DNA from 4 places in the Streptomyces sp. NPDC031225 genome. Region 2 is predicted to be linked to each of the others. Evidence: riboswitches for the same ligand, from Rfam matches in the RefSeq annotation. Region 2 holds a riboswitch; each other region holds the start of a gene.
The links. Region 2 has a riboswitch for cyclic di-AMP ahead of ACZ48Z_RS04675 (transglycosylase SLT domain-containing protein). Riboswitches for the same ligand answer to the same signal wherever they lie in the genome.

Region 1 (5,628 bases), on a different contig from region 2:
CCGTCTCCACCACGTCCGGCTGTCCGCAGGGGCAGCGGTGCGCGATCGCCCGCAGTCCGCGCGGGGGCCGTCCGAGCTGCTGCTTGAAGGCCTCGACATCCGCGTCGGTCGGCTCGGTGCGGGGGGTGGAGGGCGGGGGCGTTTCCATGCCTGTCTTTCTACGGGTCTGTGGGGCTGTGGGTCTGTCGGTTCACCGGTCGGAGGCGTCGGACTTGTCGACGCCGTCCCAGACGTTCGCGTACCAGGGGCGGTCGGCCGCGCCGAGGTCGGTGCGGGACTGCCTGGCCGCGTCCGGGTCGACGACGATGAAGCCCGTCTCCCCCGGCATCACATAGTGCAGCCGCTGCCGGATCTGCTGCTCCGCGTACGCGTCGTCCTGCCAGCGTGCCTTGAGGTCGCGCAGCTTCTCGACCCGCGCGGCGGCCTGCGCCTGCTCCCGCTGGAGGTCGGCGATCTCGGCGCGCTGGGAGACGTACTGCCTTATCGGGTACGCCAGCGCCACCACCAGCGTGCACAGCACGAGGGCGAGCAGCGCGGCCCGGCCGGTCAGCCGGGAACGGCGGGCCTGCCGTTTGGTCTGGGAGCGGTAGACGCGGGCCGCCGTCTGTTCGCCGAGCAGCTTGATCCTGGTCGTGGTGGAGAACCGGTCCCGGTCCTTCACGGCCATGTCCCGCCTCCCCTTCTACGTGCGTACGTCCCCGCACACGGTACGGGACCGGGTACGGGGACGTACGTACGACGCCTACTACGGGGCCGAGGATCAGCCCTCGCGGTGCCTACTGGTTCGCGGAGCGGAACCGCGGGAAGGCGGAGCGGCCGGCGTAGACCGCCGCGTCGTCGAGGATCTCCTCGATGCGCAGGAGCTGGTTGTACTTGGCGACGCGGTCCGAGCGGGCCGGGGCGCCGGTCTTGATCTGACCGCAGTTCACGGCGACGGCGAGGTCGGCGATGGTGACGTCCTCGGTCTCGCCGGAGCGGTGGGACATCATGCACTTGAAGCCGTTGCGCTGGGCCATCTCGACGGCGTCCAGGGTCTCGGTCAGCGAGCCGATCTGGTTGACCTTGACGAGCAGGGCGTTGGCGGAGCCCTCCTCGATGCCGCGGGCGAGACGCTCGGGGTTGGTGACGAAGAGGTCGTCGCCGACGATCTGGACCTTGTCGCCCAGCTTCTGGGTGATGACGTTCCAGCCGGCCCAGTCGTCCTCGTACAGCGGGTCCTCGATGGAGACCAGCGGGTACGCGGAGACGAGCTCCTCGTAGTACTCGGTCATCTCGGCGGCCGAGCGGGACTTGCCCTCGAACTCGTACTTGCCGTCCTTGTAGAACTCGGACGCGGCGACGTCGAGCGCGAGCGCGATCTGCTCGCCGGGGATGTAACCGGCCTGCTTGATGGCCTCGACGATGAGGTCGAGCGCGGCGCGGTTGGACTCCAGGTTCGGGGCGAAGCCGCCCTCGTCGCCCAGGCCGGTCGACAGGCCCTTGGTCTTCAGCACCTTCTTGAGGGTGTGGTAGACCTCGGCGCCCCAGCGCAGCGCCTCGGAGAAGGACTCCGCGCCGATCGGGGCGATCATGAACTCCTGGATGTCCACGTTGGAGTCGGCGTGCGAGCCGCCGTTCAGGATGTTCATCATCGGCACCGGCAGCAGGTGCGCGTTCGGGCCGCCCAGGTAGCGGAAGAGCGGAAGGTCGCTGGCCTCGGAGGCGGCGTGGGCGACGGCGAGGGAGACGCCGAGGATGGCGTTGGCGCCGAGCGAGCCCTTGTTGTCGGTGGCGTCCAGGTCGAACATCGCCTGGTCGATCAGGCGCTGCTCGGTGGCGTCGTAGCCGACGAGCTCCGGGCCGATCTGCTCGATGACCGCGAGGACGGCCTTCTCGACGCCCTTGCCGAAGTAGCGGTTGGGGTCACCGTCACGCAGCTCGATGGCCTCGAAGGCACCCGTGGAGGCGCCGGACGGAACGGCGGCACGACCCGTGCTGCCGTCGTCGAGGCCGACCTCGACCTCGACGGTGGGGTTCCCTCGCGAGTCGAGGATTTCCCGGGCTACGACGACGTCGATGGACGGCACGAGCATCTCCTTCTTGGATGTGACACGGTCCGCCGGGACCGCGGTGGGTTCTGCGAGACCGAGCCTAACCGGCTCCGGGGGATCAGCCACCGCGTGGACCGCCCCCTGGACAGAACCGAGAGTAAATTGTTTCTGAACTGAACAAAGACACTCCCGGAAACCGGGCAGAAAAAAACCCCGCCCCGGTGCGTACGGGGGAACACGCACCGGAGCGGGGAGCCCGTGGGGACGGGGGGCCCTCACGAGGCCTTCATCCTGAAGGACACGGTTGTGAGGGCGCTGTGGTTCAGCTGGGAGCACTCCTCATTTACTTGAGGTGCAGCTGCTGACCCGGGTAGATGAAGTCGGCGTCGGTGACGATGTCCTTGTTCAGCTTGAACACCTTCTGCCAGCCGCCCTTGACCTTGTGCTTCTCGGCGATCGAGCTGAGGGTGTCGCCCTTGACGACCTTGTACTCGCCGTCACCCTTCTTGACCTTCTTGCCGGTCGGGGTGGTGACGGTCTTCTTCTTGGCGGCCGGACGCTCGGACGAACGCGAGGCGCTCTGCTCGTCGGACGAGCGGGTGCTCGTGTTCGAGGAGCTCGAAGAGGAGTTGCCGGAGGAGGACGAGCTGCTGCCGCCGCTGTAGGAGGCGCCGGACAGGCCCACACCACAGCTCGGCCAGGCACCCTTGCCCTGAGAGGCGAGGACCTTCTCGGCGACGGCGATCTGCTGCGACTTGCTGGCCTGGTTGGCGGTGGAGGCGTACGCCGTGCCGCCGTACGCGGCCCAGGTGGAGGCCGAGAACTGCAGGCCGCCGTAGTAGCCGTTGCCGGTGTTGATGGACCAGTTGCCGCCGGACTCGCACTGGGCGACGGCGTCCCACTCGGAGGCGGTGGCGGCGGAGGCGCTGCCGGCCGCCATCAGCGGGGCGGCTATGGCGACACCGGTGACACCGGCGAGTGCGGCGACGCGGGTGGCCTTGGAAGGACGACGGTGCTTGCCCTGTCCGGAAAACAGCATGGTGGATCCCCTCACCGACGCCTGCGAGGTGAGCTGTCGGGTTCGGGCCGGTTGAGTTGCCCGGCCGCGCACCTCCCGGTGCACGACTTAACCCCAAGCCGGTCCAGCGTGAACTGCTGGGCCCGGCACTTACCTTGGGTCCCCCGCTCCTGCCTACGGCGCTTGACGCGACGACTGTTCCCGTTCGGCCGCTGGCAGGATTCGGCGTTGCGACAGACGGGGCTCGGGTTGCCGAGCGGTCACGACCGTAGACACGCGCTCGGCGGAATTTCAAAGACGATCAGGGCTTCTGAGACTCATCCCACACTTTCACCAAACTGGACATTCAGTGCGAAGTGTGACGGTAACTCCCGCTGTTTTTCTGGGCTTTTCAGCCCTATTCAGCCCCTGTGTCGAGCGTCTGACCGGCGACGATGTTGCTCGGGTCGGTGCCGATGCGGTCCTTGTTCTCGGCGTAGAGGGCACGCCATCCGCCGTCGAGGCCAAGGGAGTCGGCGATGGAGACGAGGGAGTCGCCTTCCTGGACGGTGTAGGTCCGGGCGGCATGGCGGCCCGCGGTGGCGGGCGCGCTCTTCGTCGCGACCTCGCCGGCGCTGTCGCCGCGGTGCTTGCCGGAGCCGAGCGCGCCGACGTCGACAAGGGCCGAAGAGCTGCCCTCCTGCCACGACTTGTCCGCTTCATCCTCTTCTGGGCTCACAACGGGCGAGCCGCTGGGAGGCTGCGCGTTCTCCGCGGCGGATCCCTTGGATGCGGAAGGGCTTGATTTGCCCGACTTGCCGGAATCGTCGTCAGCGCTGGGCGCAGTGGCCGGCGACGAGGGCGTCGCGGTCGATCCGTCCAGTGCGTCGAGCAGACCGGAAGACTCCTCGGAGCCCGACGAGTTGGAACCAGACGAACCGGATGTACCGGACGATTCCGATGAACCCGACGCGGAGGCCGAGGGCGTCCCGCTCCCCACACCCGTGTCCACGCCGGCCGAGCTCGCGTCCTTGCTGAGCCCGGCGAGCAGACCGCAGGTCGGCCACGCGGCGATGCCCTGGTCGTCGAGGAGCTTCTCGGCCACGGCTATCTGCTGGTTGCGGCTGGCCTGGTCCGCGGTCTCGGCGTACGCGAGGCCGCCGTACTTCTCCCAGTTCTCCTGGGACATCTGCAGACCGCCGTAGTAGCCGTTGCCGTCGTTCGCGCTCCAGGAGCCGCCGCTCTCGCACTCCGCGACGTGGTCCCAGGTGGTGCCGGTCGCTGCGCTCGCCCCGGTCGCTCCGAGCAGTGGGATCGCGATGGCGGATCCCGTCACACCGGCCGCCACGAGGAGAGCCGGAGCCTGACGGGGGCGACGGTGACGACCGTTCCCGGAGAGCATGGAGGGACCTTTCCCGAGGGAGCAGAAACGCGCGCGGAGCTCTACGAGAGGCACCGCGCTGGTCCGTGAACGTATAGGGGTTCGATCACTTGTCACAAGTTAATGCCGCGTAGATCACGTGAAGATCACAGACTTGAGGTCGTGTCATGTTTAAGCGGGCCTTCACCGGGCCAGGCCGGACGTCTCGGTCGATTACCGCACGGGCGTGAACTCCACGGGCAAAGTGCGTAGTCCGCGCATGATGAGCCCACCGCGCCAGCGCAAATCAGCCGAATCCACCGCGAGTTGCAGGTCGGGGAGACGGGTGAGGAGCGTGGCGAGCGCGGTCTGTCCTTCCAGACGGGCGAGCGGGGCGCCCAGGCAGTAGTGGATGCCGTGGCCGTAACCGAGGTGCTGATTGTCACGGCGGGAGAGGTCGAGGACGTCGGGGTCGGCGAACCGCTCCGGATCCCGGTCCGCAGCGGCGAGCACGACGAGTACGGGGTCACCGGCCGCGATGTCCTGCCCGCCGATCCGCAGCGCCTGGGTGGCGAACCGCCAAGTGGCCAGCTCGACCGGGCCGTCGTACCGGAGGAGCTCCTCCACGCCCGTCTCCAGGAGTCCTCTCTCCTGCTCGACCAGAGACGCCTGAAGCCGGTCTCGCTGTTCGGGGTGGGTGAGAAGGGCGTAGACCCCGTTGCCGATGAGGTTCACGGTGGTCTCGAAACCTGCGAACAGGAGGATGAAGGCCATGGCGGCGGCCTCGTTCTCGGTCAGGTGCTCGCCGTGGTCGGAGGCGCGGATGAGCCCTGAGATGAGGTCCTCGCCGGGGGTGGGTTCGGCGGGCAGCGCTTCCCGCTTGCGGTGGATGAGTTCGGCGAGATAGCCGCGCATCTTCTTCACGGACCGCGCGACCCCGCCCCGTGGGCCTCCCCCGTGGCGGATCATCATGCCCGCCCAGTCCCGGAAGTCGTCCTGGTCCTCGCGGGGGACGCCGAGCAGGTCGCAGATCGCGTAGATGGGGAGCGGGAAGGCGAACTCGTGGATGAGGTCGGCGCACCCCTTCTCCGCGAACCCGTCGATGAGACGGTCCGTCAACTCCTGCACCCGCGACTCGAACTCGGCGACCCTTCTGGGTGTGAACGCCTTGCTGACGAGCCGTCGCAGGCGGGTGTGGTCCGGCGGGTCGATGTTCAGCAGATGCGTCATCAGCTCCGCCT
Region 2 (5,628 bases):
TGAGGCTGTACTCGGCGGCGTCCTCCAGAAGGGAGACCTTCTGCTTGTTCTCGCCGTCGGCCGCGACGCGCAGTGTGTGCGTGCCGGAGGCGAGCTCGGTGAGCTTGGTGGTCGGGTCGGCGGACGAGCCGTCGCCCGAGCCGGAGGAACCGGCGGCGGAGCCCAGCGAGCTCTCCAGACCCCCGAGGTCCGGCAGCCCCAGGTCCGTGGTGATCTTCACCGTGCCGGACAGCTGCTCCACGTCCGACGCGGCGATCTTCTCGACGAGTTGCTGAGCGCTGATCTTCGGCAGGTCGGGGTCGCCGGAGTCGGCGAGCGCCGGGACAAGCCCGATGGTCGCCGCCGCGATTCCCACCACCGTGGCCGGCACGACGTACCTCGCGGCCTTGCGGCGGCGTGCCGCGCGCAGTTCCTCGGCGTCGGCGTCGGTCGCGCTGTCGTCGGATTCGTACGGTGCCATGTGTGCCTTACCTCCGTCGTCGGCGGCGGCTGTCAACTCCCCCTGCGTCCACCCCGTAGCCGCCATTCTCACCCGAATCGGTGAGGAGTGGTGTTTTCCGTGGTGTCCATCTGACCAAATCGGCCATGCCCATGCGTCAACCCTCGGGGCCAACTCCGCGTACACCTGGGGGATGACACGACACGGCTGCGCCCCCTACGACCCGTAGGGGATGCCGCTCCAGGAGACCGTCGAGACCGTCAGCCGCGCGGGACCAGGCAGTCGGTACGGCGCTCACCGGACGGCGTGCCACGGCACGGCACGGCACGGCAGCCGACGATCGTGCCGGGTCGCCGGAGCCGACCAAGATGACGCCGTCGACGGCAGCCGGGACGCCGCGGGTGTACCGGCCACGGCCGCGACGTCGGCCGGGAGCGGGCGTACCCGCAGCCCCCGGGCCGGGTCCGCACCCGCAGATCCCACACGTGCCCTGCGTCACGCCGGACGGGTGCGGTCAGCCCGCGCGGTGGACCACCGCGTCGCACAGCTCCATCAGTGCCGCCCTCGCGTCGCACTCCCGCAGCGGGGCCAGCGCCGCGCGCGCGTCCTTCGCGTAGCGCACGGTGTCGCGGCGGGCCTGTTCCAGCGCGGGGTGGGCACGCAGCGCGGCCAGCGCCTCGGCGTGCCGGGCGTCGTCCGTGAGGTCGGAGTCGAGCAGCTCGCACAGGGCGATGTCGTCGGCCAGGCCGAGCCGGGCGGCCCGCTCGCGCAGCCGCAGCACCGGCATCGTGGGGATGCCCTCACGCAGGTCGGTGCCCGGGGTCTTGCCGGACTCGTGGGAGTCGGAGGCGATGTCCAGGACGTCGTCCGCGAGCTGGAAGGCGACGCCGAGGCGCTCGCCGTACTGGGTCAGGACGTCCACGACCGTCTCGTCGGCGCCGGACATCATCGCGCCGAAGCGGCACGCCACCGCGACCAGCGAGCCGGTCTTGCCGCCGAGCACGTCGAGGTAGTGCTCGACCGGGTCCCGCCCGTCCTGCGGCCCGGCCGTCTCCAGGATCTGGCCGGTGACCAGGCGCTCGAACGCCTCCGCCTGCACCCGGACCGCATCGGGCCCGAGGTCGGCCAGGATGTGCGAGGCCCGGGCGAACAGGAAGTCGCCGGTCAGTACGGCCACCGAGTTGCCCCAGCGGGTGTTGGCGCTTTCGACACCGCGGCGTACGGCGGCCTCGTCCATGACGTCGTCGTGGTAGAGCGTCGCGAGGTGGGTCAGTTCCACCACGACGGCCGACGGCACGACGCCCGGCGCATAGGGATCCCCGAACTGGGCGGCGAGCATCACGAGGAGCGGGCGGAAGCGCTTTCCACCGGCGCGCACCAGATGCTGGGCGGCCTCCGTGATGAAGGGGACCTCGCTCTTGGTGGCCTCGAGCAGTCCCTCCTCGACAGCCGTCATGCCGGCCTGGACATCGGCTTCCAGAGCCTGGTCCCGCACGCTCAGCCCGAACGGCCCGACGACGGTCACGAGGGGTCTCCTGTCTGCTGGTGTCGATTGGCGGTTACACGGAATGTCGATAGGTCGCTGCCATCACTCAAGTCAGCGTATCCGGTCACCTTTGGATCACCGATAGCGCCCGCCCTGTCCATGCCGGGCGGTATCGGATCACGGCCGGTATGTTTTTGATCATGCGAAAAGAATAGATATCTATCGATTTGTAGGGAATTAATCGTTGGTGTCCCGATCCGACCCGCCAGCCCCCTGCCGTCCGCCGACCACTGCCCGCAGGTCCGTGAGCGCTCCTCGTTCAACACGTGCCCTGCGCGACTCCACCCACGCGTGAGCGCGCGAGCTTCCTGCGACACCGCCCCGGGTCCACCGGACGTCACGGAGGTGGACCTCAGGAGCGGGCGGTTGACTACGAGTTGAGCCCACTTGACCGTTTCACCCCTCTTGCGCACGGGCGTGACTTGGCTCACTCGATCCGGCGGACCGTCAGGTATCCGGAATGCACCGATCCGCCTTTTCCAGTGCACCAGTTGAGGCTTGCTGTCGCAAAGGATCAAGCACCTCAAATGCCCCGTACCAAGGTCAATAGGCACGCCATGTGAATTCGCCACTTGTTCCGGACATGTGCTCTCGCATACGTTCCCGGCCTGTCGGGCGGACGCCGAATCCTGCCACCGCCCGTACATCCACCGAGAACCGCGGCAGGAGCGGGGGACCCAGGTAAGTCGCCGGATCGGGATGTCTTCGGACATACCGGCACGGCTCGGGGTGAAGTCATGCCTTTTGCGGGCGTGGCCGGGCAACTCCCCGCCCGAACCCGACAGCTCACCTCGCAGGCGAAGGAGAGGACTTCACCATGCCTGCTGCCGCTCAGCACCGCACCCCCCGCAAGAGCCGTCTCGTCCGCAAGCTCGCCGTACTCGGCACGGGAGCCGCCGTACTGGCACTCCCCCTCGTCGGCGCGACCAGCGCGTCCGCGGCCACCCCGACCGTGCAGACCGCGACCACACTCGGGTACGCCAACAACCTCGACGGCTGGATCCGGGCCTCCCTCGCCGTCATGGCGGAGCACGGGATCCCCGGCTCCTACAACGGCATCTACCGCAACGTCATCCGCGAGTCCTCCGGCAACCCCTGGGCCATCAACAACTGGGACTCCAACGCGGCCGCCGGCACCCCGTCCAAGGGCCTGCTCCAGGTGATCGACCCGACCTTCAACGCGTACCACGTGTCCAACACGCTGTGGGACCCGTACGACCCGGTCGCGAACATCACCGCGGCCTGCAACTACGCGGCCCAGCGGTACGGGTCGATCGACAACGTGTGGGGCGCGTACTAGGAACTACGCCTCACTGAACAGTCTTTCGAGGACGACGGCGACGCCGTCGTCCTCGTTCGACGAGGTCACCTCGTCGGCCACGGCCTTGAGTTCGGGGTGGGCGTTGGCCATCGCGACGCCGTGGGCCGCCCAGTCGAACATGGGGATGTCGTTGGGCATGTCCCCGAAGGCGATCGTCACCTCGGGCCCCAGGCCCAGGTGTTCGGCGGCCAGCGCGAGACCGGTCGCCTTGGTGATGCCGCATGGCTGGAGTTCGACGGTCCCGGGCCCCGACATGGTGACCGTGGCCAGCGAGCCCACCACCGAGCGCGCCGTCACCGCCAACTCGTCGTCGGACAGGTAGGGGTGGCGCAGCAGCACCTTGCTGATCGGCTCGCACCACAGGTCGTCGCGCCGATCGACCCGCACCGCGGGCAGCGTGGGGTGGGGCATCAGATACCCGGGCTCGATGAGCGTCAGCCCGTCCACGCCGTCCTGGTCCACGGCCGCGTACACCTGCCCGACCTCGGCCTCGATCTTCCCGAGGGCGGTCTCGGCCAGCTCCCGCTCCAGGGTCACCGACCACAGCAGACGGTCCGCGCCGGCGTCGTACACCTGCGCGCCCTGCCCGCACACCGCGAGCCCCGTACTGCCCAGGTCGTCGAGGAGCGGCCGCACTCTGGGCGCCGGCCGTCCCGTCACGACGAGATGCCGGGCCCCGCCCGCCGCCACCCGCGCGAGCGCGGCCAACGACCGGTCCGAGAGGGTGTCGTCGGCGCGGAGCAGCGTGCCGTCCAGGTCGGTGGCGACGAGTGAATATGCGGGGGAGGCGGCCATGATCAGAGAATACGGATGGTTGGCCCCTGCGACTCGACGCGAACCGGACGGCTGCTGCTTTCACATCCGTTGACGTGTGTTCCGGTTCCGGTTACGCCGAGTCCCGGATCACGAGTTCCGTCGGGAGGATCACCCCGGCCGTGTCCTCGCCGGCGATCTGGGCGAGGAGCATGCGGACCATCTCGGCGCTGATGCGGTCGAAGGGCTGGCGCATGGTGGTGAGGGCGGGGGCGATGGCGGTGGCCGCCGGGGAGTCGTCGAAGCCGCCGACAGCGATGTCACCGGGGACCGAGCGCCCGGACTGCTGAAGGACGCCCACGACCCCCAGGGCCATGAGGTCGGACGCGACGAACACGGCGTCCATGTCGGGTGCTTGGGCCAGCAGGCGCCGGGCCGCCCGCTCGCCGCCGCTGCGCCGGAAGTCGCCCTCGACGACGAGCGCCGGGTCGTAGGGCAGGCCAGCCTCGGCGAGCACGTCCCGGTAGCCGGCCAGCCGGTCGGGCCCGCCCGGCATGTCCAGGGGCCCGGTGACCATGCCGACGCGGCGCCGGCCGCCCTCGATCAGATGGCGGACCATCTCCTGCGCGCCGTCGCGGTCGGCGGCGGCCACGTAACTCACCTTGGAGCCGAGCCCTATCGGCTTGCCGCAGACCACCAACGGGATCCCGGCCTGGTGCAGTTCGGCGGCGACCGGGTCACCGCTGTGGTTGGAGAGCAGCAGGACGCCGTCGACGTGGCCCGACGTGATGTACCGGGTCAGCCGGCGCCGGTCGTCGTCGCTCTCGGCCAGCATCAGCAGCAGCGGGATGTCGAACTGGGCGAGCCGTTCGGTGCAACCGCGCAGCAGGACGTTGAAGTTGGGGTCCTCGAAGAACTTCTCCTGCGGTTCCGTCAGCAGGAACGCCACCGAGTCCGACCGGCCCGTACTCAGGCTGCGCGCATGCCGGTTGACCACGTACCCGGTCTTCCTGATGGCGGCCTCCACGGCCCGCCGGGCGGCCGGCGAGACGTAGTGGCCGCCGTTCAGGAAGCGGGAGACGGTGCCCCGCGACACGCCGGCCTCCCGGGCCACGTCGTGGATGGTGGGAGGCCTGCGGCGGCCGTTCGCACTGGTGGTCATGGTCCTCGTTAGCAAGAGAAGGGTTGTTCAGGCCTTGACCGAGCCGCTCAGCAGGTCCAGGGACCAGAACCGCTGGATCACCAGGAAGAGCCCGATCAGCGGCAGGATCGCCAGCAGGCACCCGGTGATGACCAGGGTGTACAGGGCGGGCTGCGAGGCGCCCTGGGCGAGCAGCGTGTAGAGGCCGAGAGTGATCGGGAACTTCTCGTCGTCGGCCAGCATCACGTACGGCAGCAGGAAGTTGTTCCAGATGCCGACGAACTGGAAGAGGAACACCGTGATCAGGCCCGGCATCATCATCGGTACGGCGATCCGCGAGAAGATCCTCCACTCGCTCGCGCCGTCCATGCGGGCCGCCTCCATCAGCTCGGTGGGCACCGAGGCGGCCGCGTAGATGCGGACCAGGT
Region 3 (5,628 bases), on a different contig from region 2:
CTCATCGAGAAGGGCTGGGCCATGCGCACCAGGGCGTCGTAGATCGACGCGTCGCCGTGCGGGTGCAGCTTGCCCATGACCTCGCCGATCACGCGGGCGCACTTCACGTAGCCGCGGTCGGGGCGCAGGCCCATCTCGTTCATCTGGTAGACGATGCGGCGGTGCACCGGCTTGAGGCCGTCGCGGGCGTCGGGGAGCGCGCGGGAGTAGATGACCGAGTACGCGTACTCGAGGTACGAGCCCTTCATCTCGTCCACGACGTCGATGTCGAGGATCCGCTCCTCGTACGAGTCGTCGGGCGGCGGGGTCTTCGTGCTGCGGCGGGCCATCGCTGCCGGCTCCTCTTTTCTGGTCGCTCGCCTACGGGTCGCTCACATCGGCCCTTTGGCTCACTCTTGCTGAAGCGTGAACAGGTTCTGACGCGGACCATTGTGGACTGCGGCACTGACAGTCCGGGCCAGGACCCGGCTGAGCCGCACGGCCCGGCGACCGCACAGCGTCCTGCTCACGGTTGCCCGCAGGCTACGCGATCCGCTGTGGGCGTACGCGCTGCGGGAACTTCACCGAGGGTCCGCACGCTTGCATACAGTGGCAGGACCGGCAGGAAAACCGCGGTTTCAAGGACCGCGAACGCGATCGAAGGGACGTACATGCCCATGGGTCACACGGCCACAGACCAGGCAGGCACCGGGGGCCTGACAGCGACCGAGCACCGCCTGGCCAACGGGCTGCGCGTGGTGCTCTCCGAGGACCACCTGACCCCGGTCGCGGCGGTGTGCCTCTGGTACGACGTCGGTTCGCGCCACGAGGTCAAGGGGCGTACCGGTCTGGCTCACCTCTTCGAGCACCTGATGTTCCAGGGCTCCAAGCAGGTCCACGGCAACGGGCACTTCGAGCTCGTCCAGGGCGCCGGCGGCTCGCTCAACGGCACCACCAGCTTCGAGCGCACCAACTACTTCGAGACCATGCCGACCCACCAGCTGGAGCTCGCCCTCTGGCTGGAGGCCGACCGCATGGGCTCGCTGCTGGCCGCCCTCGACGACGAGTCGATGGAGAACCAGCGCGACGTCGTCAAGAACGAGCGCCGGCAGCGCTACGACAACGTCCCCTACGGCACCGCGTTCGAGAAGCTGACCGCGCTCGCCTACCCGGAGGGCCACCCGTACCACCACACGCCGATCGGCTCGATGGCCGACCTGGACGCGGCCACCCTGGAGGACGCGCGCGCGTTCTTCCGGACGTACTACGCCCCCAACAACGCCGTCCTGTCGGTCGTCGGCGACATCGACCCGGAGCAGACGCTCGCCTGGGTCGAGAAGTACTTCGGCTCCATCCCCTCGCACGACGGCAAGTCCGCTCCGCGTGACGGCTCGCTCCCCGAGATCATCGGCGAGCAGCTGCGCGAGGTCGTCGAGGAGGAGGTTCCCGCGCGCGCGTTGATGGCCGCCTACCGGCTGCCGCACGACGGCACCCGCGAGGCCGACGCGGCGGACCTGGCGCTGACCGTCCTCGGCGGCGGTGAGTCGTCCCGCCTCTACAACCGGCTCGTACGACGCGACCGTACGGCCGTCGCTGCGGGCTTCGGACTGCTGCGCCTGGCGGGTGCGCCCTCCCTTGGCTGGCTCGACGTGAAGACCTCCGGTGACGTCGAGGTGCCGGTCATCGAGGCCGCCATCGACGAGGAACTCGCCCGGTTCGCCGAGGAGGGCCCGACCGACGAGGAGATGGAGCGCGCGCAGGCCCAGTTGGAGCGCGAGTGGCTGGACCGGCTCGGTACCGTGGCGGGCCGCGCCGACGAACTGTGCCGCTACGCCGTCCTGTTCGGCGACCCGCAGCTCGCCCTCACCGCCGTGCAGCGCGTCCTGGAAGTGAGCGCCGAGGACGTCCAGAAGGTCGCCAAGGCCAAGCTGCGCCCCGACAACCGCGCGGTGCTCGTCTACGAGCCGACCGTCGCCGAAGCCCCCGCCGACCAGGACGAGAACGAGGAGGCGGCCAAGTGACCGAGCTCGCCGCGATGGAATTCCACCCTCAGCCGCAGGCGGGTGAGCCCAAGGTCTGGGCCTTCCCCGCTCCTGAGCGCGGGACGCTCGACAACGGTCTCACCGTCCTGCGCTGCCACCGCCCCGGCCAGCAGGTCGTCGCCGTCGAGGTCCTTCTGGACGCTCCTCTGGAGGCCGAACCGGCCGGCCTCGACGGGGTCGGCACGATCATGGCGCGTGCCTTCTCGGAGGGCACCGACAAGCACTCCGCCGAGGAGTTCGCCGCCGAACTGGAGCGCTGCGGCGCCACCCTCGACGCGCACGCCGACCACCCGGGCGTCCGGCTGAGTCTCGAAGTGCCGGCCTCCCGCCTCGCCAAGGCGCTCGGTCTGCTGGCCGACGCCCTCAGGGCGCCCGCCTTCGCGGACAGCGAGATCGAGCGGCTCGTCAACAACCGCCTGGACGAGATCCCGCACGAGCTCGCCAACCCGTCCCGCCGTGCCGCCAAGGAGCTCTCCCGGGAGCTGTTCCCGGCGGACTCGCGCATGTCCCGCCCGCGTCAGGGCACCGAGGAGACGGTCGAGAGCATCGACTCCGCGGCGGTGCGCGGCTTCTACGAGAAGCATGTGCGGCCTGCCACCGCGACCGCCGTGGTCGTCGGCGACCTCACCGGCATCGACCTGGACGAGCTGCTCGGCGACACCCTCGGCTCCTGGACAGGCTCCACGGCCGAGCCGCGGCCCGTGCCGCCGGTGACCGCCGACGACACCGGCCGGGTCGTCATCGTGGACCGCCCCGGCGCCGTCCAGACGCAGCTGCTGATCGGCCGTATCGGCGCCGACCGGCACGCGCGCGTGTGGCCCGCGCAGGTGCTCGGCACGTACTGCCTCGGCGGCACCCTCACCTCCCGGCTGGACCGTGTCCTGCGCGAGGAGAAGGGCTACACCTACGGCGTGCGGTCGTTCGGGCAGGTCCTCAGGTCCGCCCCGGACGGCTCGGGCGCCGCGATGCTCGCCATCAGCGGCTCGGTCGACACCCCGAACACCGGTCCCGCTCTGGAGGACCTGTGGAAGGTGTTGCGCACCCTCGCCGAGGGCGGTCTCACCGATGCCGAGCGCGATGTCGCCGTACAGAACCTCGTCGGCGTGGCACCGCTCAAGTTCGAGACGGCGGCGGCCGTGGCGGGCACCCTGGCCGATCAGGTCGAGCAGCACCTGCCGGACGACTTCCAGGCGACCCTGTACCGGCAGCTCGCCGCGACCGGCACCGTCGAGGCCACCGCGGCCGTGGTGAACGCCTTCCCGGTGGACCGTCTGGTGACGATCCTGGTCGGCGACGCCGCCGCCATCAAGGAGCCCGTCGAGGCCCTCGGCATCGGCGAGGTCAAGGTCGTGTCCGCCGAGTAGAGGGGCCGGCAGAGCAGGCGCCACAAAGGGGCCCTGGTGACGGAAGTGTCACCAGGGCCCTTAGATGTCCGAATTGGGCAGGAGGTTGCCTGTCTGCTGTGTGGGATGCGCTACAAAAACCGTGATCGGTTTGGGGATTGAAAGTCGGCCCGCTTAGCGTCATCCCGGCTGTTCGTCAGGCAGTGCGCCGCGTCCGTGGCACCGGACAGTCATCGCCGAGTCCCCGCATGGCGCGAGCCAGGGGAGCCGGGGACCCACATGCGTTGTCCCTGGGGTGAATCGGACGCCCGCGCGAACAGCGAGGGGGTCCGTAGGAGACCTTCCTGCTCCGAACCCGTCAGCTAACCCGGTAGGCGAGAAGGAAGGAAAGGACCAGCCACTACATGGCGTTCACCTGCGCCGCCGGGAAGCACCGTCGTCCCAGCCGGATGAAGCGCACCACCGCCCGTGCGGCGGGCGTCGCGGCCCTCGCCACCACCGGCGTCATCGGCACCATCGCCACTCCGGCGCTCGCCGCCGGGAACTCCGTCGAACAGACCGGGCTCATGCCCGTCGTCAGTGTCGGCGACTCCCTCGCCGATCAGCTCGACGCCCAGGCCGCCGCCCAGCAGCGGGCCGCCGAGCAGAAGAAGGCGGAGGCCGAGGCCAAGAGGAAGGCCGAGGCGCGGGCCAAGGAGGCACGCGAGGCCAAGGAGCGCGCCGCCCGCGCGGCCGAGCGCGAGCGCCTCAACAGGTTCGTCACCCCGATCTCCGGCTCCTACGTCTCCACCGGCTACAAGACCGGCGGCTCCCTGTGGTCCTCCGGCAGCCACACCGGTGTCGACTTCCACGCCGCGAGCGGCACCTCCGTCCACGCGGTCGGCCGCGGCACGGTCGTGGAGGCAGGCTGGGGCGGGTCGTACGGCAACGAGATCGTGATCAGGATGGCCGACGGCACGTACACCCAGTACGGCCACCTGTCGTCCATCGGCGTCTCGGTCGGCCAGTCGGTCACCCCCGGCCAGCAGATCGGCCTGTCCGGCGCGACCGGGAACGTCACCGGGCCGCACCTGCACTTCGAGGCCCGCACCAGCGCCGAGTACGGCTCGGACATCGACCCCGTCGGCTATCTGCGCTCGCACGGCGTGAGTGTCTGACGACGTACCGCGAGATCTTCTTCGGCCCCGGCTCCTCCGAGCCGGGGTTTCCGCGTTTAGAGTGCCCTGCTGTCCAAAAAATATCCCTGGATTCCGGTCCGCCGTCGGAAATTCGCGCTCATTGCAATAGAGTCACTGAACACACGTCAATCGGCGACGTTTCACGGGGATTAAGACGGAGGTCGGACATGCGTATTCCGGCGCACTCGGTATGCACGGCTATCCGCGACGACATCGTCGCCGGTGTCTACGAGCGCGGCAGCCGGCTCACCGAGGAACTGCTCGCCCGCCGCTACGGCGTCTCCCGCGTCCCCGTCCGCGAGGCCCTGCGCACGCTGGAGGCCGAGGGCTTCGTGGTGACGCGCCGCCACGCGGGCGCGTGCGTGGCCGAACCGACCGACCAGGAGGGCGCCGACCTCTTGGAGATGTGCATGCTGCTGGAGCCGCTCAGCGCCTCCAGGGCCGCCCAGCGGCGCACCGAGGCCCATCTGAAGGTGCTGCGCGGCCTGGTCCGGCTGGGCCAGGAGCGGGCCAGGCGGGGCAACAGTGAGGATCTGCGCTCCCTGGGGGGCTGGTTCCACGAGACGCTCGCCCAGGCCGCCGGAAGCCCTGCCATGACCTCGATGCTGACCCAGCTGCGGCACAAGATCGCCTGGATGTACGTGGTGGACGCGCCCGCCAACCCGGTGGAGTCCTGGGCGGAGCACGGCGCGATCGTGGACGCGGTGGCGCGCGGGGACGGTGAGCGGGCGCGGGCGATCACCGCCCTGCACGCCGAGCGTTCGGGCGCGGTGCACCGTCTGCGGTTCGGCTCCGGCGCCGATCGCCCGGACCGTGTGAGGACCTCGCAACATCCTGTAAACGTGACGGGTCTGCGGCATTAACACGGGCGCCGTATACAAAGAGTGGGTAATTCGCGGGGGGCTATTTCCGCTGCCCGTAAAAGGGAAATGCGAAGGGCCCGCCCGATAATTCGGACGAGCCCTTCGGCGGTGTTTTACGACGCTGTGCCCGAAAGGGCTCAGACGGTCTCGGGAAGCTCCTCGAGCCCCTCGGCGACCAGTTTCGCGAGCCTGTCGAGGGCCGCGTCCGCACCCTCGGCGTCGG
Region 4 (5,628 bases), on a different contig from region 2:
CCAGGCCCGGCCGCCGTGCCGGTGCCGGCCCTCGACCCGGATCACGGCACGGACGGGCCCCTCCTGCTCGACTGCGATCTTCTCGATCCGGCCCGCGAAACCGTCGAGGTCCGTGCCCTCACGCACGGACTTCTGCCGCAGGGCGACCAGCCGCCCGTCCCTGGCGATCTCGGTCGTACCGCGCCTGATGCTGCGCACGACGGTGTCGGAGCCCTTGGTCTCGAAGACGGCGGTGATCACGCCGGTCGACACCTCGATACGGCCGCCTCTCCGGCCCACCTCGACGCGGTGCCCGGGGGCGGCCGGGCTGCCCGCGCTCAGTACGTAACGGTCGGCCTTCGGCGCGTCGGGCGCTATCGCGTGCGCGGTCCACTTCACCGAACCGTCTGGCCAGTAGCCGGTGACCCAGCTCTGGACCGGGACCTCGTCGCCGCCGGAGGTCGCGAGCCGGAACGGCTGCTCCGGGCGGTGGGTGCCACGCGCCCAGGGCACGCCCCAGGTGGCACCGGCGTGGACGTCGGGGGCCGAACCCTCCAGCCAGTGGAGTTCGGTGGCGTCGCCGTCCGCCGCTGTGGCGGCGTGGGACACGGCCCAGGAGAACTGGGTGAGGGCTGCCGCAGCTGCGGCGCCCTTGAACACGGTGCGTCGGTCGACGCCGGACACTGTGACCTCCGAAGGCCTTAGAAAGCGCTTGCACAGCTACGGAGTTCACTCTGTCCCCACCCTCCCTCACCTGTCGACGCTCCGAGCACGTCTGCCACACGACCGCAATGAAGTGATCATGAACGCGCAAGGACACTCAGCAGGGAACACCGAAGGCCGGACCCGGGGATCGGGGTCCGGCCTTCGGTGGCACAGGGGGGCGTCAGCCGACGGCGACGCCCTTCGAGCGGAGGTAGGAGACCGGGTCCACGTCCGAGCCGTAGTCCGGCGTGGTGCGGATCTCGAAGTGCAGGTGCGGGCCGGTGACGTTGCCGGTCGCGCCGGAGAGGCCGATCTGCTGACCCTCGGTCACGGTCTGGCCGGCCGAGACGGAGAGCTGGGACAGGTGGGCGTACTGGGCGTAGTAACCGTCGTTCAGCTTGATGACGACCTGGTTGCCGTAGGCGCCGCCCCAGCCGGCGGAGACGACCGTGCCCGCGGCCACGGCCTTCAGCGAGGTTCCGGTCGGGACGACGAAGTCGACGCCGGTGTGGTAACCGCTGGACCACATGGCGCCCGCCACGCGGTAACCGGTACCGATGGTGGCACCCGTCACCGGCAGGGTGTAGCCGCTGGAGCCGGTGGTGTCGGAGCTCTGGGTGGCGGCCGTCGCGTTCGACGACTTCGACGCGGACTTCTCGGCCTTCGAGGAGGCCGAGGAAGAGGAGGCGGAGGAGCCGGTCTTCGCCGTGCTCGTCACGCTCCTCTTGCCGATCGAGAGCTTGAGACCGGGGTGGATGAGCGAGGGGTCGTCGCCGACCGCCTGGCGGTTGTCGGCGTATAGCTTCTTCCAGCCGCCGGTGACGTTCTGCTCGTCGGCGATCTTCGAGAGATAGTCACCGGTCCGCACCGAATAGGTGCGCACGGTCGCGGCCTTCTTCTTCGCGGCCGCCTTTTCGGCGGTCTTCTCAACGGCCTTCTGCGTCACCGGAAGCGACTGAACGGCCTTTTCCGACACCGACTGCGAGGTGGCGGCGTGGGCACCGGTGGCCCCCATGAGCGGGAGGGCGAGTGCGGCACCCCCGGTTCCGGCGACGGCTATCGAGCGGGTGAAGCGCTGGGGCTTCGGACGGCGGTGCTTACCCTTCGCGGGCATGGTGAATTCCTCTCCGGCGCCTGCGAGGTGAGCTGTCGGGTGCGGACTGGAGATGTCCGGCCGCGCCGAGGCGCGACTTGACCCCAAGCCTGTTCCGGAGACCGGAACAGGCGGTACTGCCTGTGGGTCCCCCGCTCCTGCCGTGTACGGGTGAGTGTGTGCGGAATCCGTTCGGCGGCAGGATTAGGCGTCCGACCGGATCGGAGGTGAACGTAAGCGAGCAGGACGCAAAGGGACAAGTGAGTGGTTCCCTGTGAATGCGTTTCTGTTGATCGCTTACGGGAATAAGCAGTCACCCTGCGTGAATCGGAAGCCCGATACCCGGCCCGAATCCCCTTGAAAACCATAAGAATTACGTGAACATGACGAGCGACACACCGTCACGGATATGACGCTCCTCACGTCATGAATTCACAGGAACTCACACCCCGGAAGGAGTTGGAAGGAATCCATCAATTCGGACAGAAGCCCTAGATGCGGCGGAGTCGGATAACCGTCGCATCGAGGTCACCACGCAAACCGGTGGAAAGTCCGTGATGCAGCAATACGGCCCCTCGGTGCACTTCGCCCGTTTCAGGGCATTCATACGATGCCGCCGGGTCGAGTCCGCGCAGCCGCAACGCCGGTACGGGCTCGCCGTACTGCTGCGCCTGGAGCCAGGCGAGGACGACGGCCTCGTCCCCGAGGACGTACTGCACGGCACTCGCTCCGCCCCGCGGAGGCCGCAGCCGGTAGAGGTCGCCGCGCTGCACCACGGGCCGGATCTCCTTGTAGAGATCCACCCACCGCCGGGCCTCGGCGAGCTCCTCCTCGGTCCACTCCTCAAGGTCTCCGCCGACGCCGAGCACCCCGGCCATCGCGCTCACGAACCGGAACCGAAGAGAGCTCACCCGGCCGTTGAGCTGGGTGTTGGGGCTGTCCGTGACCCAGGCGGCCATCACCCGCGCGGGGTGGATCTGACTGAACCCGTGCTGGATGACGAGCCGGTCGAGCGGGTCGGTGTTGTCGGAGGTCCACACCTGGTCGGTGCGGCTCAGCACCCCGAGGTCGATCCGGCCGCCGCCACCCGAGCAGGACTCGAAGGCAACCCCGGGGTGAGCCTCCCGCAGCCGGTCCAACAGTGCGTAGAAGCCGCGCACATGGTCGACCCACAGACGCTGCGGGTACGGGTCGCCCGGCCAGCCCGCGTCGGTGAAGCAGCGGTTGAAGTCCCACTTCACATAGTCGACCGGGGCCGAGGAGAGCAGTGTGTCCAGCTGCTCCCACAGGTACTCCTGGACGTCCTCACGCGCGAGGTTCAGTACGAGCTGATTACGGAACTCCGTCTGCTTTCGCCCCGTCTGGTACTGCACCCAGTCCGGATGGGCGCGGTACAGCTCGCTGTCCGGGTTGACCATCTCCGGCTCGACCCAGATGCCGAACTGCATGCCGAGCGCCCGCACGTAGTCGCCGAGCGGCTTGAGGCCGGCGGGGAAGCGGTCGGGGTTGGGCGCCCAGTCGCCGAGCCCGGCCCGGTCACTGGTGCGGGCGCCGAACCAGCCGTCGTCGACCACGAACAGCTCGACGCCGATCGCCGCGGCCCGCCTGGCGAGGGTGCCCTGCTGCTCCTCGGAGATGTCGAAGTTCGTGGCCTCCCACGAGTTGAACAGGACCGGCCGGTCCTGGTCCGCGTCCGGGATGACGTACGCCCGCTGGTAGGCGTGCCAGGCCCGGCTCGCGCCGCCGAAGCCGCCGTCGCTCCAGAGGCCGGCGAAGACGGGGGTGGTGAAGGACTCCCCGGCCGCCAGGCTCAGCAGTCCCGAGTCGTCGTAGCCGGCGCCGCCGGTGATCTGCACGCGCGTGTCGGCGAGTTGGGCCACCGCGATACGCCAGGACCCGGACCAGCCGAGGGCACAGCCGTAGACCTCTCCGCGTTCCTCGGTCGCGTCGGTGTCGAGGGCGACCCACGGCAGGTGCTGGTGCCCGGTGTGGCCGCGGCGGCTGCCGATGACCTTCTCGCCGTAGGTGAGGGGGGTCTGGGTGAGCTGGGACTCGGCGGCCCAGCGGCCGTGCAGCTGGGAGAGCCGCCAGCCGTCCTCGCGGTCGGGCAGGGTCCAGGTGGCGGAGTCGGCGCGCAGCAGCTCGACCGGTGCCGGGCCCTGGTTGACCAGGGTCACCCAGCGCTCCAGGACGTCGTGGCGCATCCGGTAGTGCAGGGTCACGGTCAGCCCGGCGTCCCGGAACCGCAGCCGCAGTTCGTCGCCCTCTGTGTCGTACGCCTCGAAGCTCCACTCGGTGCCGCGCCGCTCGTCCGTGCGCACGGACAGGGCGGGGCGGGTGAAACGGGGGCCGCCTTCGACCGGGTACTCCTCGCGTCCGTCCAGCGGCGACTCGAAGGGCCAGTACTCCGGCAGGGGCCGAACGGCGAGGGCCTCGGCGTCGGCGAGCGCGATCCTCGGACCCCAGTGCAGGTGCAGCAGCTCGTCCTCGGCGGTGAGGTGCAGGGCGTAACTGCTGGCCGGCCCGGAAAGAATCCACGTACGGCCGTTCTCGGCGATCTCCAGCATCATGCCCCTCACAGATTCGAACAGGTGCCATCAGGTGTGCTCAGGCACCAACATCATCATCGGCCGTGAGCCCGGCTGCAACGCCTGTGGACAACTCATTGCCGGGGTTGTGGACAACTGATTGCCCCAGGAACACATGTCGTATGGTCGGGAGCGTGCCCGTCGACGAGCAGCGCCGGCGGCGACCGGCTGGGAGGAACCCCGTGACGCAGCAGATCCCGTCGACCGAACCCGAACTGGCCGGTGTCCGCAACTTCCGTGATGTGGGCGGAATGCCGACGGTGGACGGACGTCGGGTGCGGTACGGAGTGCTGTTCCGCAGCGGTCACCTCGCACACGCCACGGAGGACGACGCCGCGTTCCTGTCCTCCCTCGGCCTGCACACGGTCTTCGACTTCCGCAACGCCGCGGACCAGAAGCTGGAGGGCATGGACGTCGAGCTGGCGGGGGTGCGCAATGTGAACCTCCCGCTGAGCGACCCGGCCGACGGCGTCGAGTTCTGGAAGATGGTCCGCGACGGCGAGCTCGACCAGTTGCGCGAGATCCTCAGCGACGGCAAGGGCGCCCACCGGATGATCACCGCCTATCGCAAGATCATCAAGGAGCGCACCGCGGAGCACTCCCAGGTGCTGCGCTCCCTCGCCGAGGACAGCGTGCCCGCCCTCATGCACTGCGCGGCCGGCAAGGACCGCGCGGGCCTGTCGATAGCCGTGACACTGCTCGCCGTGGGCGTGGAGCGTGAGGCCATCGTCGCCGACTATCTGGAGTCCAACGCCAAGCACCGGCGGTACAAGGTGCGCCGCAGCGGCTCCGATGCCGCCACGGCCTACTCCCCCGAGGTCATGGAGCTGCTCAGCCCCCTCTTCGACGCACGCGTCGAGTATCTGACGGCGGCCTTCGAGACCATCGAGGAGACGTGGGGCAGTGTCGACGCGTACCTGGAGCAGGGGCTCGGCCTCACCCCGGAGCTCCGCGAGCGCCTGCGGGAGCGGCTCCTCGACTGAGCCGTACGGCCGCTGCCGCCCGGCTCTTGTCCTGAAGCAGGAACAAGCAGGATCAGCCGCTACTGGCCTGCTCCCACCGCGAAGAGGAAGTAGACGAAGGCCGCGAAGACGTGGCCCACCGCGAGGTAGATGATCAGGCGGACCCACAGGGCGCGGGGGAACTTCTCCTCCATGTCGGTCATGGCGTCTCTCCAAGGTTCGGGCCCAGGCACAGCGCGGCCGTGGGACTCTGCAAGAGGGTGTGGACGAACAGGAGCTCGACGCCGTCGGGGTCGTGGGC

Region 1: it holds a riboswitch for cyclic di-AMP, as region 2 does, so the genes downstream of both, ACZ48Z_RS33670 (transglycosylase family protein) here and ACZ48Z_RS04675 (transglycosylase SLT domain-containing protein) in region 2, are expected to answer to the same signal.
Region 3: it holds a riboswitch for cyclic di-AMP, as region 2 does, so the genes downstream of both, ACZ48Z_RS25125 (M23 family metallopeptidase) here and ACZ48Z_RS04675 (transglycosylase SLT domain-containing protein) in region 2, are expected to answer to the same signal.
Region 4: it holds a riboswitch for cyclic di-AMP, as region 2 does, so the genes downstream of both, ACZ48Z_RS11355 (M23 family metallopeptidase) here and ACZ48Z_RS04675 (transglycosylase SLT domain-containing protein) in region 2, are expected to answer to the same signal.

What each region holds. Positions count from the first base shown of each region.
Region 1 covers NZ_JBVIHJ010000024.1:55,825-61,452, reverse strand. The annotation lists gene ACZ48Z_RS33685 (DUF501 domain-containing protein) at 1-148, opposite strand, end outside; gene ACZ48Z_RS33680 (FtsB family cell division protein) at 191-667, opposite strand; gene eno (phosphopyruvate hydratase) at 777-2,072, opposite strand; gene ACZ48Z_RS33670 (transglycosylase family protein) at 2,374-3,069, opposite strand; cyclic di-AMP (ydaO/yuaA leader) riboswitch at 3,073-3,240, opposite strand; gene ACZ48Z_RS33665 (transglycosylase family protein) at 3,446-4,429, opposite strand; gene ACZ48Z_RS33660 (cytochrome P450 family protein) at 4,622-5,628, opposite strand, start outside.
Region 2 covers NZ_JBVIHJ010000002.1:389,442-395,069, forward strand. The annotation lists gene ACZ48Z_RS04665 (LolA family protein) at 1-460, opposite strand, end outside; gene ACZ48Z_RS04670 (polyprenyl synthetase family protein) at 954-1,964, opposite strand; cyclic di-AMP (ydaO/yuaA leader) riboswitch at 2,624-2,800, shown strand; gene ACZ48Z_RS04675 (transglycosylase SLT domain-containing protein) at 2,803-3,285, shown strand; gene ACZ48Z_RS04680 (HAD family hydrolase) at 3,289-4,101, opposite strand; gene ACZ48Z_RS04685 (LacI family DNA-binding transcriptional regulator) at 4,193-5,221, opposite strand; gene ACZ48Z_RS04690 (carbohydrate ABC transporter permease) at 5,249-5,628, opposite strand, start outside.
Region 3 covers NZ_JBVIHJ010000015.1:89,739-95,366, forward strand. The annotation lists gene ACZ48Z_RS25110 (DNA gyrase/topoisomerase IV subunit A) at 1-329, opposite strand, end outside; gene ACZ48Z_RS25115 (M16 family metallopeptidase) at 657-2,000, shown strand; gene ACZ48Z_RS25120 (M16 family metallopeptidase) at 1,997-3,385, shown strand; cyclic di-AMP (ydaO/yuaA leader) riboswitch at 3,589-3,755, shown strand; gene ACZ48Z_RS25125 (M23 family metallopeptidase) at 3,769-4,521, shown strand; gene ACZ48Z_RS25130 (GntR family transcriptional regulator) at 4,710-5,405, shown strand; gene ACZ48Z_RS25135 (HPr family phosphocarrier protein) at 5,543-5,628, opposite strand, start outside.
Region 4 covers NZ_JBVIHJ010000005.1:372,854-378,481, forward strand. The annotation lists gene ACZ48Z_RS11350 (exo-rhamnogalacturonan lyase family protein) at 1-663, opposite strand, end outside; gene ACZ48Z_RS11355 (M23 family metallopeptidase) at 866-1,798, opposite strand; cyclic di-AMP (ydaO/yuaA leader) riboswitch at 1,801-1,965, opposite strand; gene ACZ48Z_RS11360 (alpha-galactosidase) at 2,269-4,344, opposite strand; gene ACZ48Z_RS11365 (tyrosine-protein phosphatase) at 4,548-5,348, shown strand; gene ACZ48Z_RS11370 (DUF6126 family protein) at 5,408-5,530, opposite strand; gene ACZ48Z_RS11375 (helix-turn-helix domain-containing protein) at 5,527-5,628, opposite strand, start outside.